Regions from separate parts of the Desulfitobacterium sp. LBE genome, predicted to be linked through region 2. Evidence: riboswitches for the same ligand, from Rfam matches in the RefSeq annotation. Region 2 holds a riboswitch; the other holds the start of a gene.
The links. A riboswitch is a leader RNA that binds a small molecule or an ion and turns the genes downstream of it on or off. The one in region 2 is predicted to bind cobalamin.
Positions count from the first base shown of each region.

Region 1: it holds a riboswitch for cobalamin, as region 2 does, so the genes downstream of both, cobT (nicotinate-nucleotide--dimethylbenzimidazole phosphoribosyltransferase) here and DESLBE_RS16525 (ABC transporter substrate-binding protein) in region 2, are expected to answer to the same signal.

Region 1 covers NZ_VLKD01000001.1:40,349-46,434, forward strand. The annotation lists gene DESLBE_RS00165 (PLP-dependent aminotransferase family protein) at 1-851, shown strand, start outside; gene cobS (adenosylcobinamide-GDP ribazoletransferase) at 995-1,759, opposite strand; gene cobU (bifunctional adenosylcobinamide kinase/adenosylcobinamide-phosphate guanylyltransferase) at 1,752-2,366, opposite strand; gene cobT (nicotinate-nucleotide--dimethylbenzimidazole phosphoribosyltransferase) at 2,386-3,525, opposite strand; cobalamin riboswitch at 3,622-3,795, opposite strand; gene DESLBE_RS00185 (ATP-binding protein) at 3,917-5,296, shown strand; gene DESLBE_RS00190 (endospore germination permease) at 5,428-6,086, shown strand, end outside.
Region 2 covers NZ_VLKD01000001.1:3,483,199-3,489,284, forward strand. The annotation lists gene DESLBE_RS16520 (ABC transporter permease) at 1-498, opposite strand, end outside; gene DESLBE_RS16525 (ABC transporter substrate-binding protein) at 618-2,258, opposite strand; cobalamin riboswitch at 2,560-2,750, opposite strand; gene DESLBE_RS16530 (metal ABC transporter permease) at 2,899-4,002, opposite strand; gene DESLBE_RS16535 (iron chelate uptake ABC transporter family permease subunit) at 3,986-4,909, opposite strand; gene DESLBE_RS16540 (metal ABC transporter ATP-binding protein) at 4,911-5,666, opposite strand; gene DESLBE_RS16545 (zinc ABC transporter substrate-binding protein) at 5,678-6,086, opposite strand, start outside.

The DNA of each region.
Region 1 (6,086 bases), 3.4 Mb from region 2:
TATTGGCCCAAACTTTTTTGGATCCGGGAGATACGGTATTCCTGGAGACGCCCACCTATTTGGGGGCTATTCAGGCTTTTGAAGGATTTCGGGCTGATTTTCAGATGATTCCCTGTGATGAAGAAGGGATTCTTCCCGATGAGCTGGAGAAAGCTTTGGCTTTCACCACCCCTAAATTTCTTTACTTAATACCAAATTATCAAAACCCTTCAGGGAGAGTTATGGGGCTGGAGCGGAGAAAAGAGCTCCTTAAAGTGTCCCAGAAATACGGCCTGCTTCTTGTCGAGGATAATCCCTATGGAGAATTGCGCTATGAAGGAGAGCCCATCCCCCATCTGGCGGAATTAGGGGAAAATGTCATCTATCTGGGGACTTTTTCCAAGGTTTTGGCGCCGGGGCTGCGCATCGGCTATGTGCTTGCCGACGAAGATATTATTATGCATCTGGAGCAGACCAAGGAAGGTGTGGATCTTCATAGCAATAACCTGACTCAGAGAGCCATCTATGAATATTTGCAAAAGGATCTTTTGCCGGATCATATCCTGAAGCTGCGGGAAGTCTACAATGTTCGCCGTAAGGCCATGGTGGAGTCCATCCAGACCTATCTGGGAGACAGGGTGGAGATGAAGGTGCCGGCAGGCGGCCTGTTCCTTTGGGCCAAACTCATGGGGGTGAACAATAGTTTTGACTATGTGCAAGATATGATTCGCCAAAATGTTCTTTATGTTCCCGGCGCTCTTTTCTACGCCGATGGCCGGGTGTCCAATGAAATGCGTCTCAACTATTCCTGTTCCACACCGGAGATTATCGAAGAGGGAATGAGGCGCTTGGCCCGGGGCTTGAATCAATAGGGCTGCAAAGAGGCCGTTGCACGAACTTTACAGTTCCTTGGGCAACGGCCTCTTTGTCGTCAGAGCAGATTGTCTGCTGTCCGGCTGCCTGGCTGCCTGGCTCCCTGGGCGGCACAGCTCAAATTCGTAAGCGATTCCGAATTTCAGGGGTAAAGCAATGGGAAGGCCCCTAAAAGAAAGAGCAGTTCGGAAAGTTCAATGCTGGCACCATAGAGATCTCCGGTTAACCCTCCGAGGAGGCGGGAGACCTTGCGGGTGAACAAGAGGATGAAGAGGGTGGCCAGCATAAAGCCGGCAATCCCCGGCCATTGCAGCACCCAATAGGTGAGGAAAAGGAGCAGCAGCCCCTCCCCCAGGAATAGCCACCGGGTTTGGCGGGAGGTTTCATGAAATCCCTGGCCAAATCCCTGGGCCCGGGCATAGGGGAAATAATGAACCCCAATCAGAAAAATCCAGCGGGACAGGATGGGCATGAAAAGAACCAGGTAAGGAACTAAAGGGGAAGAGAGGGCGAGGAGCCCGGCCAAAAGACTGAATTTGAGCAGCAGGTATACCATGGCGCTCACCGCACCGAAAGCTCCCACATGGCTGTCTTTCATAATCTCCAGCATGCGTTCAGGTGTCCGCGCTGAAAGCAAACCGTCCATACTATCCATCAAACCATCAAGGTGAATTCCCCCGGTGAGAATAAGTTCCAGGGCAAGCAGCAAGGCAGCCGTAACCAGGGGCGGGTAGTGAGGAAGAAGCAGGGTTAAGGCCAACCATAAGGCTCCGCCCAGAATCAGGCCTACCAAAGGATAATAATGCTGACTTTGGGTGAATTCTTCCGAGGTCACCTGCTCCGGCTGAGGGAGTGGTATTCGGGTCAGGAAGGTCAGGGCGATCCATAATTTGCGCATGCTAGGCATCCTCTCGCCGCAAGGAATCCAGTAAGGCCTGACCGGCAGCTTTGATCTCCGTCGGATAGCCGGCGACCACGGAATAGACCTGCTGGGCGCCCTGTCCCAGGATCTGGTTGGCCCTGCCGGCCAGATCCCGATAAATCCTGGAAAGGGGATTATCCGGGACGATACCATCTCCCACTTCATTGGTGACCATAATCACCTGAGGGGTAATATCCCGGGCTATACGGGCGACAATGCGGACCTGTTCGAGAATCTTCTGCTCCAGCCTATGGAGGGCCTGGGTATACTCCTGCTCAGTCAGATGATCTTCTGCTGGATAGTGGGCAAGGAGGAGATTGGTCAGCCACAGGGTTACACAATCCACCAAAAGGACCCCTTTGTTCTGAGCATGGCGTTCCAACACAGAGGAAAGGGCAAGGGGTTCTTCCACTAAGCCCCAATGGGCAGGGCGCTGGTCCTGATGTTTTTTGACACGCAAAGCCATTTCTTCATCATAGACCTGGGCCGTGGCGATGTAGGTGACAGGCAGGCCGGGATGAGCGGCCAGGAGCTCGGCAAAGCGGCTTTTGCCACTGCGGGCTCCACCGGTTATGAGCACAAAATCTGACATAATTACCTCCGGTGATTGCTTAGTTTTTACCGCTGACTCCTGCGGATTCAAAAGTAGCCATTTCGTTGAGAATGTGGATGGAGGCATCCAGAAGATGGAAAGCGATAGCGGCTCCTGTTCCCTCTCCCAAGCGGAAATCCAGATGCATGATGGGTTTTAGCTCCAGTTGTTCCAGGGCGGCTCGATGGCCGATCTCCACAGAAGAATGGGAGGGAATCAGGAAGAAGCGGGCCGTAGGGCAGATGCGGACAGCGATGAGAGCAGCGGCAGTGGAGATGACCCCATCTAAAAGGATGGGGACACGGGAATAGGCTGCGGTCAGAATTGCCCCGGCCAGAGCACCGATCTCCAAGCCCCCTATTTTGCTGAGGATATCCACTCCATCCTTAGGATCGGGCTGATTGATGGCGATAGAACGGGCGATGACGTTTTGCTTGCGGATGAGTCCTTCATCATCCAGACCTGTGCCCCGCCCGGTAACCTCCTGGGGCGGCAAACCTGTCAAGAGAGAAATAATGGCTGTACTGGGGGTGGTATTGCCAATTCCCACTTCCCCTGTGGCCAGGACATTCACTCCGGAATCGATAGCCTGGCGGGCGATTTTAGCTCCGGTCAGCAGGGAGAGCAGAGCTTCTTTACGGCTCATAGCCGGTCCCTGGGCCATGTTATGGGTTCCGTTCATGATGCGGTGAGCCATAAGCTCGGGCGGATCCAGCGGGAAAGCCATGCCCACATCGGTGCAGATCACTTCGGCGCCGGCATGACGGGCCAGGACATTGATCCCTGCCCCGCCGCCCAGGAAATTATAGAACATTTGCGGGGTTACTTCCTGAGGGAAGGCACTGACCCCTTCCGCCACCACGCCGTGGTCTCCGGCCATGACGAGAATGGCCTTTTTTTGTACTTCCGGCCAAGGCTGACCTTGAATCCCGCCCAATTGTTTGGCGAGGGCTTCCAGGACTCCTAAACTGCCTTGGGGTTTGGTTAAGGAATCTAAACGGGTTTGTACAGCGGCCATGACCTGTTCGTCAAGACCGTGTATTCCCTGGATAAGATGGTCTAAGGCGGTTTCACATTCCTCCAGGGAAGCGTCACTCAGGTTTTCCTGTCTTAAGAAGTCATCCACTAGCTTGTCCTGTTCTAATTCGGTTTTACTCATCTGTATTCCTCTCCTTTAAAAAAAATAAAGTCCCGCCACTTCATAAGTGGTCGGGACTTTGCCTTCGTCGCCGCTGCTTTCCATAGCACCCATGGAAAGGCTTTCTTCATTCCTGGCAGGTCTCCTGGCTTGGATTCAAACGCCGCTACCCCTTCCCGGTCTGGCCGGTGGTTATGGTTCAGGCTCATCCTACACAGTGGTGGGTCCGCACCGGAATCGCACCGGTTTCCCTATTCTCCCCTTGGGGGCACCAAAGAATGGACTTTTTTTAACTAATTATAGAATAGCAAAGAAGAAGATTTTGTCAACCCTTTACTTAAAGAATTGCAGGATTTAAGATAGTACTAAGAATTGTACTAGAACACAAGAAGAAAACAAGGATGTGCATAATGTGAATAGGACGAAAATTACCCGGTTATCCCTTCTTTTTGACGGAATGGTTGTTTTCCGAGGCATCATAGGGGATCCGGTGGCAGTTTCTTTCCAAAAACTGCTCCAGGGGATAGGGAGCAGGGAGTTTGATCTGATGGCAATTTATAAAGATTATCATCATTTCTGCTCCTTGGCGACTCAGGCTCATTGGCCTGATTATCTTTGGGAGCGTATGCTTCAGGATGACAATGAGCTGGCCAGGCAAACGGCTCAACAGGGAAAGGACCGGGTTCCCGCCGGGCTGCGCCGACTGGCCGGGCGGGAGCTGCTCTATTTGCGGGAGCTTGCCGGGCTGAAGGCGGAAGATATTAAAGGGGCTGTCAAGGCACGGTGTGCAGAGCAAGGGGCGGAAGAACCGGGCCTCTGGCTGGAGGAACCATTGAGCCCGGAAAGCTGGCCTGGTTGGCTGAGTCTTCCGGATATGGATAGGGAAAAAGAAACTTATGCAAAAGAAGAGAATCGGGCTGAAAACTATCTCCTTTCCTCTCAGAAAAAGTTGAAGCAGAGTCTGCTTCGGGGAAGGTCAGAGGAAATGGTGGATGCGCTGCTTGCTTATTATCAAACCATGGGTACCGGATTGTTCGGCCGGTGCATGGCTCTCAAATGGCGGGGCCGTGCGGAAAGGCTGGAAGGGGTACACCCTGAGCCCATGCGCATCAGCAAGTTGATTAATCAGGAACGGGAGCAGGGAATCATCCTCCAGAATACGGAATTTTTCCTGAAAGGCCTTCCGGCTAATAATGTGATTCTCTATGGCAACCGTGGGACTGGGAAATCTTCCTTGGTTAAAGCTTTAGTGCAGGAATATGGTGAACAGGGACTGCGCCTGGTGGAATTATCGAAAACAGACTTGCATGACTACCCCAAGATTATTCGGCTCCTGGCCAAGCAGCCTTTGAAGTTCATTCTGTTTATTGACGATCTTTCTTTTGAAGACACGGAAAGTGATTATAAGAATCTGAAGACCCTGCTGGAGGGAGGGCTGGAAGGGAAGCCCCAAAACGTGCTGATCTATGCCACCTCCAACCGGCGTCATTTGATCAGAGAAACCTTCGGCGAACGGCAAGTCGAGGAAGTCCACCGGCGGGACAACATGGAGGAAAAATTGTCCTTATCCGACCGCTTCGGCATTACGGTCACCTTCCCCACACCGGACCAGGAAGGCTATCTGAAGATTGTGGAGGAGTTAGCAACTCAGGAAGGGCTGACACTTCCCAAGGAGGAGTTAAGACAGCAGGCGCTGCGCTGGGTGATGAATCATAATGCCCGCTCAGGGAGAACCGCCCGTCAGTTTGTGGATTTTCTGGTGGCCAGGGAAGGGTTGGCCGCTCAGCAATAGTTTTGGATAGCCGGCTTAGGGGGCCGGCTTTTTTCTTGCGCCCAAGCCCCCGCCTCTTGGAAAATGTATAGTATAAGGCTGAGCGTTCATCCTAATACTAACTTATCCGTAATGATGAAAGTGTGAAATTCATGAATATAAAAATCTCAAGCCGTCAATCCTTTTGTACTTATTTCGTGATTGTTTCCCTATCTATAGGCATGCCCAATCTGATCATAAGAGATTTGGAGCAGGATTTTTGGCAGGCCCTCCTGGTGGCTATAGTTATAGAAACAATGCTGGGTTTTTTCTTATATAAAATGGGGAGGACCTATGCCAATCAGACGATTTTTCAATACAGTGAGAAAATCCTCGGCAAAATCTTAGGCAAGATAAGCGTTGGCATGTTCAGCCTTTACTTTATTAGTGTAGCCATCACCCTTACCCAAAGTCTTATGGAATTCTTTGGTTCGATGGCGATGCCGGAAACTCCGCGCTACGTTTTTGCCATTTTGCTCTTGCTGGTGAGCACCTATGCCTGCAGTGCCGGGCTGGAGGTGATTATGCGGCTTTCTGAGATTGTCGCCCCCTTTGTGCTGGGCTCCTTTCTCTTTATCATGCTGTTTAATATTGGGAATATGGAGTTTGATAATTTGCGGCCCATGTTCCAGCACAGCCTGGGGGAGATTCTGAGAGGAGCTATGCTTCCCACTGCTTGGTTCGGGATCTGTATTATTATGGGCGTTTTAATGGCTTACCATAATAATCCTAAAGTTATGTACAAGATAAAGCTTATGGGTGTGGGCCTGGG
Region 2 (6,086 bases):
GATCGGAAACATTCCCAGCCAGACTGCAAAAACAAGCAGTAAAATTAAAGCCAGCAAAAAGGTGGGTATGGAAACCAGAATATAACTGTACCATTTAATAAAGCGATCCAGCAGCTTCCCTCTTCTCATGGCGGCCACCGCTCCCAGCAGATAGCCGAAAACACCGGACAAGAGCCATGCTGTTCCCATGAGCGCAAAAGATGTCATGGCTCTGCTTTTAATAATGTCCATAACGGGGACTCTATACAGCTTGGACATACCAAAATCACCCTGCAGCAAGGCCCCTGCCCAGGAAAAATATTGTTCCACAGGGGATTTGTTAACCCCCCAGTATTCCTTCAGCTTTTCCAGCTGTTCCTGTGACATAGAGGTATCACTGATCGCATAGGCATTGACAGGATCAATCGGAGACAAATGGATTAACCAGAAGGTCAGGATGGATAAGCCCAGCATCAGGGTAATCATGCGCAGAAAGCGCCTGAGGATTTTTTGAGACATAACACAGCACCTCCCGTTTATAGAGCGGCCCCATTCAAACAGGTGCGTTCAAAACGCCAATGCTTCGGGCAGGCGTTTCAGACGCACCTGTTCTGATAGAGCGTTCAGCTTGATTGGCTTTAAGGGTTGATCGACCACTCCGTGATATTGCCAAACAGTCCAAATTCATAGCCATGGGAATGCATGAGTTGGTTGCCGATATTCACCTGATCATTGACAAGGTACAGATGGTCGACACGGGCCAGCCAAACGATGGGAGCGTCACCAAGGGGGCTGAAACCGGTTTTCCCATCCCATTGGGCCAGTTTCCAGTATTGATTGGCTTCTTCCTGAGTGCTGGCGTACAAAGCTTTCTTTATATAGTCATCAGAAGTGGGATTGATATAAGAAGGCATGTTATTGTACCCGGTATTGATCACCTGAGATGAATACATAGTATACAATTGATGGGGGTGAAGTCGGCCGCCTCCCCATAGGCAGGCATTGGCCTTGCCCTGGATAAATATTTCATCCCAGGTAGCACCGATGATATTGATCTTAATACCCAGACCAAGGGCCTGATCGGCAACAGCCAGGGCGATGTCACCGCGCAGCTGGTCACTGGAAGGAAAATATAAATCAAATTCGGCCTTCAGCCCATCCTTCTCGACAATGCCATCCTTGTTGGTATCGGCCCACCCGGCATCTGCCAGCAATTGCTTGGCCTCTTCAACCCGGCCATCCTCAATGACCGTTTTTTCATTAAACCAGGGTGTGCCATCCACAATGGAATAGGCAGCCTTTCCGTATCCGTCCATGGTCACATCAATAATTCCCTGACGGCTTAACCCAATGTTCAATGCTTGACGGATGGCCAAATGAGAGGTAATATCATTGCCGACTTTGACCTCGTTGGCGTTGATATACCCGGTTCCGCCGCTGGGCAGGACAGGAAGACTAATTCCTCTGGAATCAACGCTCTCCAGAACGTGTAAGGTCATTCCCGGCAGGGTTTGTCCGGCAAATTTGGGAGGAATGTAACAAATATCAACTTGACCGGCCTTGGCCGCTGCAAAAGCGGCATCTTCCCCCAGCAGCAGGAAGGTGAGTTTCTTGAATTGAGGCTCCTCACCATACCAATAAGGGTTATAGTCCATGATGATTTGTTCGCCGTCATTATACTGGGTTACCTGATAGGGTCCGGAGCCAATGGGGTTTTTGGAATAATTGTCATCATAAATATGTTTGGGCACAATGCCGATTTCGGAAAGCTGACTGACAAATGTGGAACGCGGCTCTTGCAAAGTAAACACGATGGTATCCTTGCCGCTAATCTCCATTTTATCGACAAAGGAAAGGTCAAAGGCGATGCCGTCTTCTTTCAGCATTTCATAGGTAAACAGGACATCCTCTATGGTAACCGGGTCGCCGTTGGAAAATTTGGCATCATTGCGGATTTTGAAGGTCCAGGTATAGCCGTCTTTACTCGTCTCAAAGGATTTGGCCAGATCGCCGACAAAAGTTAAGTCCTTCGTGGCTTTAAGCAGTGAACTGTGGGTTAAGCGGATTTGCCCGATGGCACCCCAGGTCTTTTTGGGATCGAACATCCCATAATCGGCCATTCCCACAGCCAGGACCAGCTCCTCCTTCTTCCCTTCCTCCGGCGCCTTTGAAGTCGTCGGGGAAGGACTGCACCCAGGCAGGCCAACCAAAAGAACGACAACCAGAATCAGCAGGGGAGCGAACCGCTTCCGAAGCAAATGTAACTTGGGCTTGTTCATCTTTTCTACCTCCATAAAAATAGTTAAACTCCCTTACCTGCACCTTTGCTCATGAGCGGGGAAGCTCCTCTTCCTCCCGGCAATTTAGGTATGCTCAAGTAAGTTAGCTGCCTCTAACTATAAAAAAACTCTTGTATAATTTCAATTTCTTTCAGCTAATCTTTAGAATTCTTCAGAATCATTGACCCAAAATCATTGACCCAAAACAAAAAAACCCTTTCCAAACGGAAGGGCTTTCTATCCTGTATTTAATAATAGTGTTCTGAACACGATATCCACCTCCCTAACATCCCGTAGGTTGTTTTGAATCCGGGGCATGAGCAGGTCTCCTGGCTTAAGTTCCTCATTAACTCCCGTCTTCCCGGATATAACTATCCAGTGACCTTATGGTGAGTTAACTCCCTTCTACAGTGGCGGGCACCGCGTCAGCTTTGACTGACTTCCCTTACGGTTTTTCCTCTGAAAAATCGTACTCATCCCCATATGAAATTATAGATAGAATAAGAAATTTCTTGCCCAATTACAATGTATTTCAGCGAATCTTTAGAATTCTTCAGAATTACCTTCTTCAGAATAACTGAATCTGAAACAAAAAAAATGGATACCTCCTTCACAGGGATATCCCTCTTTTCTTGACAGCTTAGCCTGAAAGCAAGGTCTCATAGCTGCGCAGGCTGGTCAGGCGCCCCTGTTCAGTCAGCTTGATCACGCTGTTGTTTAACTCAATACACCCTTCCTTTTGCAAAAGGGCGATCAGATTTTTCGTAAGCTCCCCATCCAGGCGCAAATAACTTTGTATCTCAGCAAGGTTTGCTTCACTTTCCTCGTGGTGATAAAGATGGAGCAAAAGTATCATTTTGGCAAAGCCTATTTTTTGACTGCGGCGTCTGCTCAGCGTGCTCACAAGCCCCCGGCCGGGAGCAAAGATAAAGACCAGCAAGAAAGAAATTCCCGTCATCATGGCCATACAGCCGGCGATGGATACGTCCAGCAGGGCTGCCGCCCGATAGCCTAATAAGCCGTTGATGGCCCCGATCACCCCGCTTAAAATCAACATCCGCTTTAAATCATCGGTAAGCAGATAGGCCGTGACCGGCGGGCCAATCATAAACGCTACCACCAAAATGGAGCCCACCGCCTGAAAAGCCCCCACTGTGGTAAGCGAAACCAGGGTCATCAGACCGTAATGGACCAGGGTCGGCGCAAAACCCAACACAGAGGCCAGCATGGGATCGAAGGTGGCAAGTTTCAGCTCCTTGAAGAAGATGATGATCACCGCCAGGTTAATAAGCAAAAGAATCCCTGTGGTATGAATGGCTTTCGCGCCCAGATCCACTCCCCCCACGATCATGCGGTCAAAGGGAGCAAAGGCCAGCTCTCCCAGCAGTACCGAGTCAGTGTCCAAATGCACCGAACCCGCATAGCGCGTAATCAAGATAATGGCTATGGAAAAGAGGAAGGGGAACACAATACCGATGGCTGCATCTTCCGCCAAAAGCCGCGTACGCCCCAGCATTTCCGTCAGCCACACGGTGACGACCCCCATTAATGCGGCACCGGCGATCAGAAAGGAGGAAGAAAGATCATGAGTGACAAAGAAGGCCAGCACAATGCCCAGCAGAATCGTATGGGTGATGGAATCCGACATCATGGCCATTTTCCGCAGCACCAGAAAGACACCGGGCAGGGCGCAGGCCACCGCCACAATGACGGCAATCAGTTGTATTTCAAATTGTGGGGACATCAGGCCCACTCCCTTCCAGTTTCAGCATCAGCTTATTCTTCCTGTGCCGGTACACCCTGTGCAGAATACCTCTTCCCGGGGCAAACAGAACACTGAGCACAACGAGGAGGCTGGCGCACACCACAATGGCCGGTCCTGTGGGCAACTTAGGCACCGCAGAGCTGGCGGCGGTTCCCACCACACCGGACAGGGCACCGAAAGCGGCGGCAAGCGAAACCATCACCCCTAACTTATTGGTCCATTGGCGGGCGGCTACTGCCGGACTAATCAACAGTGCACTCATGAGAATGACCCCTACCGTCTGCAGACCGATGATAATGGTCAAGACAATCATAAACGACAGCAGTAAGTTCAGCTTCTTGGGGGAAAAGCCCAGATTATGGGCAAAATCACTGTCAAAAACAAAGAGTTTAAATTCTTTCCAGAACACCAGGACAAGGGTCAGCAAAACCACACCGCAAACGCTCATCAGGATAATATCCCTTTGCAGTAAGGTGGAGGCCTGACCGAAGATGAAGCGCTTGAGCCCTGCCTGGTTGGAATTGGGGATCTTTTGCACATAAGTCAGCAGAACCATCCCCAAGCCGAAGAAGAAGGACATAACCAAGGCCAGAGCACTGTCAAATTTGATGCGGGTGTGCCGGACAATACCCACGATCAGCGCCGTGGCGGTCAGTCCGGAGAGCAAGGCCCCCAGCAGCAGGATTTCTGTATTTTTGCTGCCGAGCAGGATAAAGGCGATGACCACGCCGGGCAGGGCGGAGTGGGAAACTCCGTCTCCCAGAAGGCTCTGCTTCCGCAATACGGCAAAGCTTCCCAATACTCCGCTGATCATACCCAAAAGAGCCGAACCCAAGGACACTGTTTGAAACGTATAGTCATTAAGTAAGGCAAGCCAAGTGTTCATATCACACGACGCTCCTCAAAAGGGCACCGGTACTCCGGTAAGCCATCTTCAGGTTTTCCTCATGAAAAACCTCTTCCACCGGTCCGCTGGCAATCACCCGCAGATTGATTAGGGTCACCCAGTCGAAATAATCGGCCACTGTCTGCAGATCGTGATGGACCACCATCACTGTTTTTCCCTGCTCTTTGAGTTCCTTCAGGAGCAAGACAATGGCTTTTTCCGTTTGGGCATCCACTCCTTTGAAGGGCTCATCCATGAAGTAAATCTCAGCCTCCTGGGCCAGGGCCCGGGCCAGGAACACCCGTTGCTGCTGGCCGCCGGAAAGCTGGCTGATCTGGCGGGAGGCGTATTGCTCCATTCCCACCTTTTTCAGCATTTGAGCGGTCAGCTCATAATCCGCCTTGCGGGGCCGCCTGAACCAGCCCAGCTTACCATAGCAGCCCATCAGGACCACATCCTGCACCGTGGCCGGGAAATCCCAGTCCACACTGCCGCTTTGGGGAACGTAGCCGATGCGGTTTTTCAGGGCATGGCCGTCGCCCTTTCCCCCGCTGAAGCAAATTGCCCCGGTGACGGGCGTCAACAGCCCCAGCATCGCCTTAATCAAGGTTGTTTTGCCTGCCCCATTGGGCCCGACCACCGCCATCAAAGTTCCCTTGGGTACCTTGAGATTAACATCCCATAAAACTGGTTTGGCATCATAGGCCACGGTGAGGGTTTCCACCTCTACCGCATGCTCCATCCCCTTCATATCCACATCTATCCCTCCTATGCTTTTAAAGCATCCACAATCGTGTCGATGTTGGAGCGGAAGGTTTTGATATAGGTCTCGTCGCCGGACCCTTCCCCGCCCAGGGAATCGGAATACAGTTCCCCGCCGATGGCCACGTCAAATCCCTGGGCCTTGACCGCCGCCTGCAGGGCCTGGATGGTTTTGGGCGGCACCGAGGACTCCACAAAAATCGCCTTGATCCGCCGCTCGACGATAAAGCTTGCTAAAGCGCTGACATCACTGGTTCCCGCTTCAGAATCCGTGCTGATGCCCTGAAGGCCCCGAACCTCGAAACCATAGGCGTTGCCAAAATACTGAAAAGCGTCATGGGCCGTGATCAGCACCCTCTGATCCTTGGGCAGCTCGGCAGCCCGCTTTTGGATATAGGCATCCAATTCGTCAAGT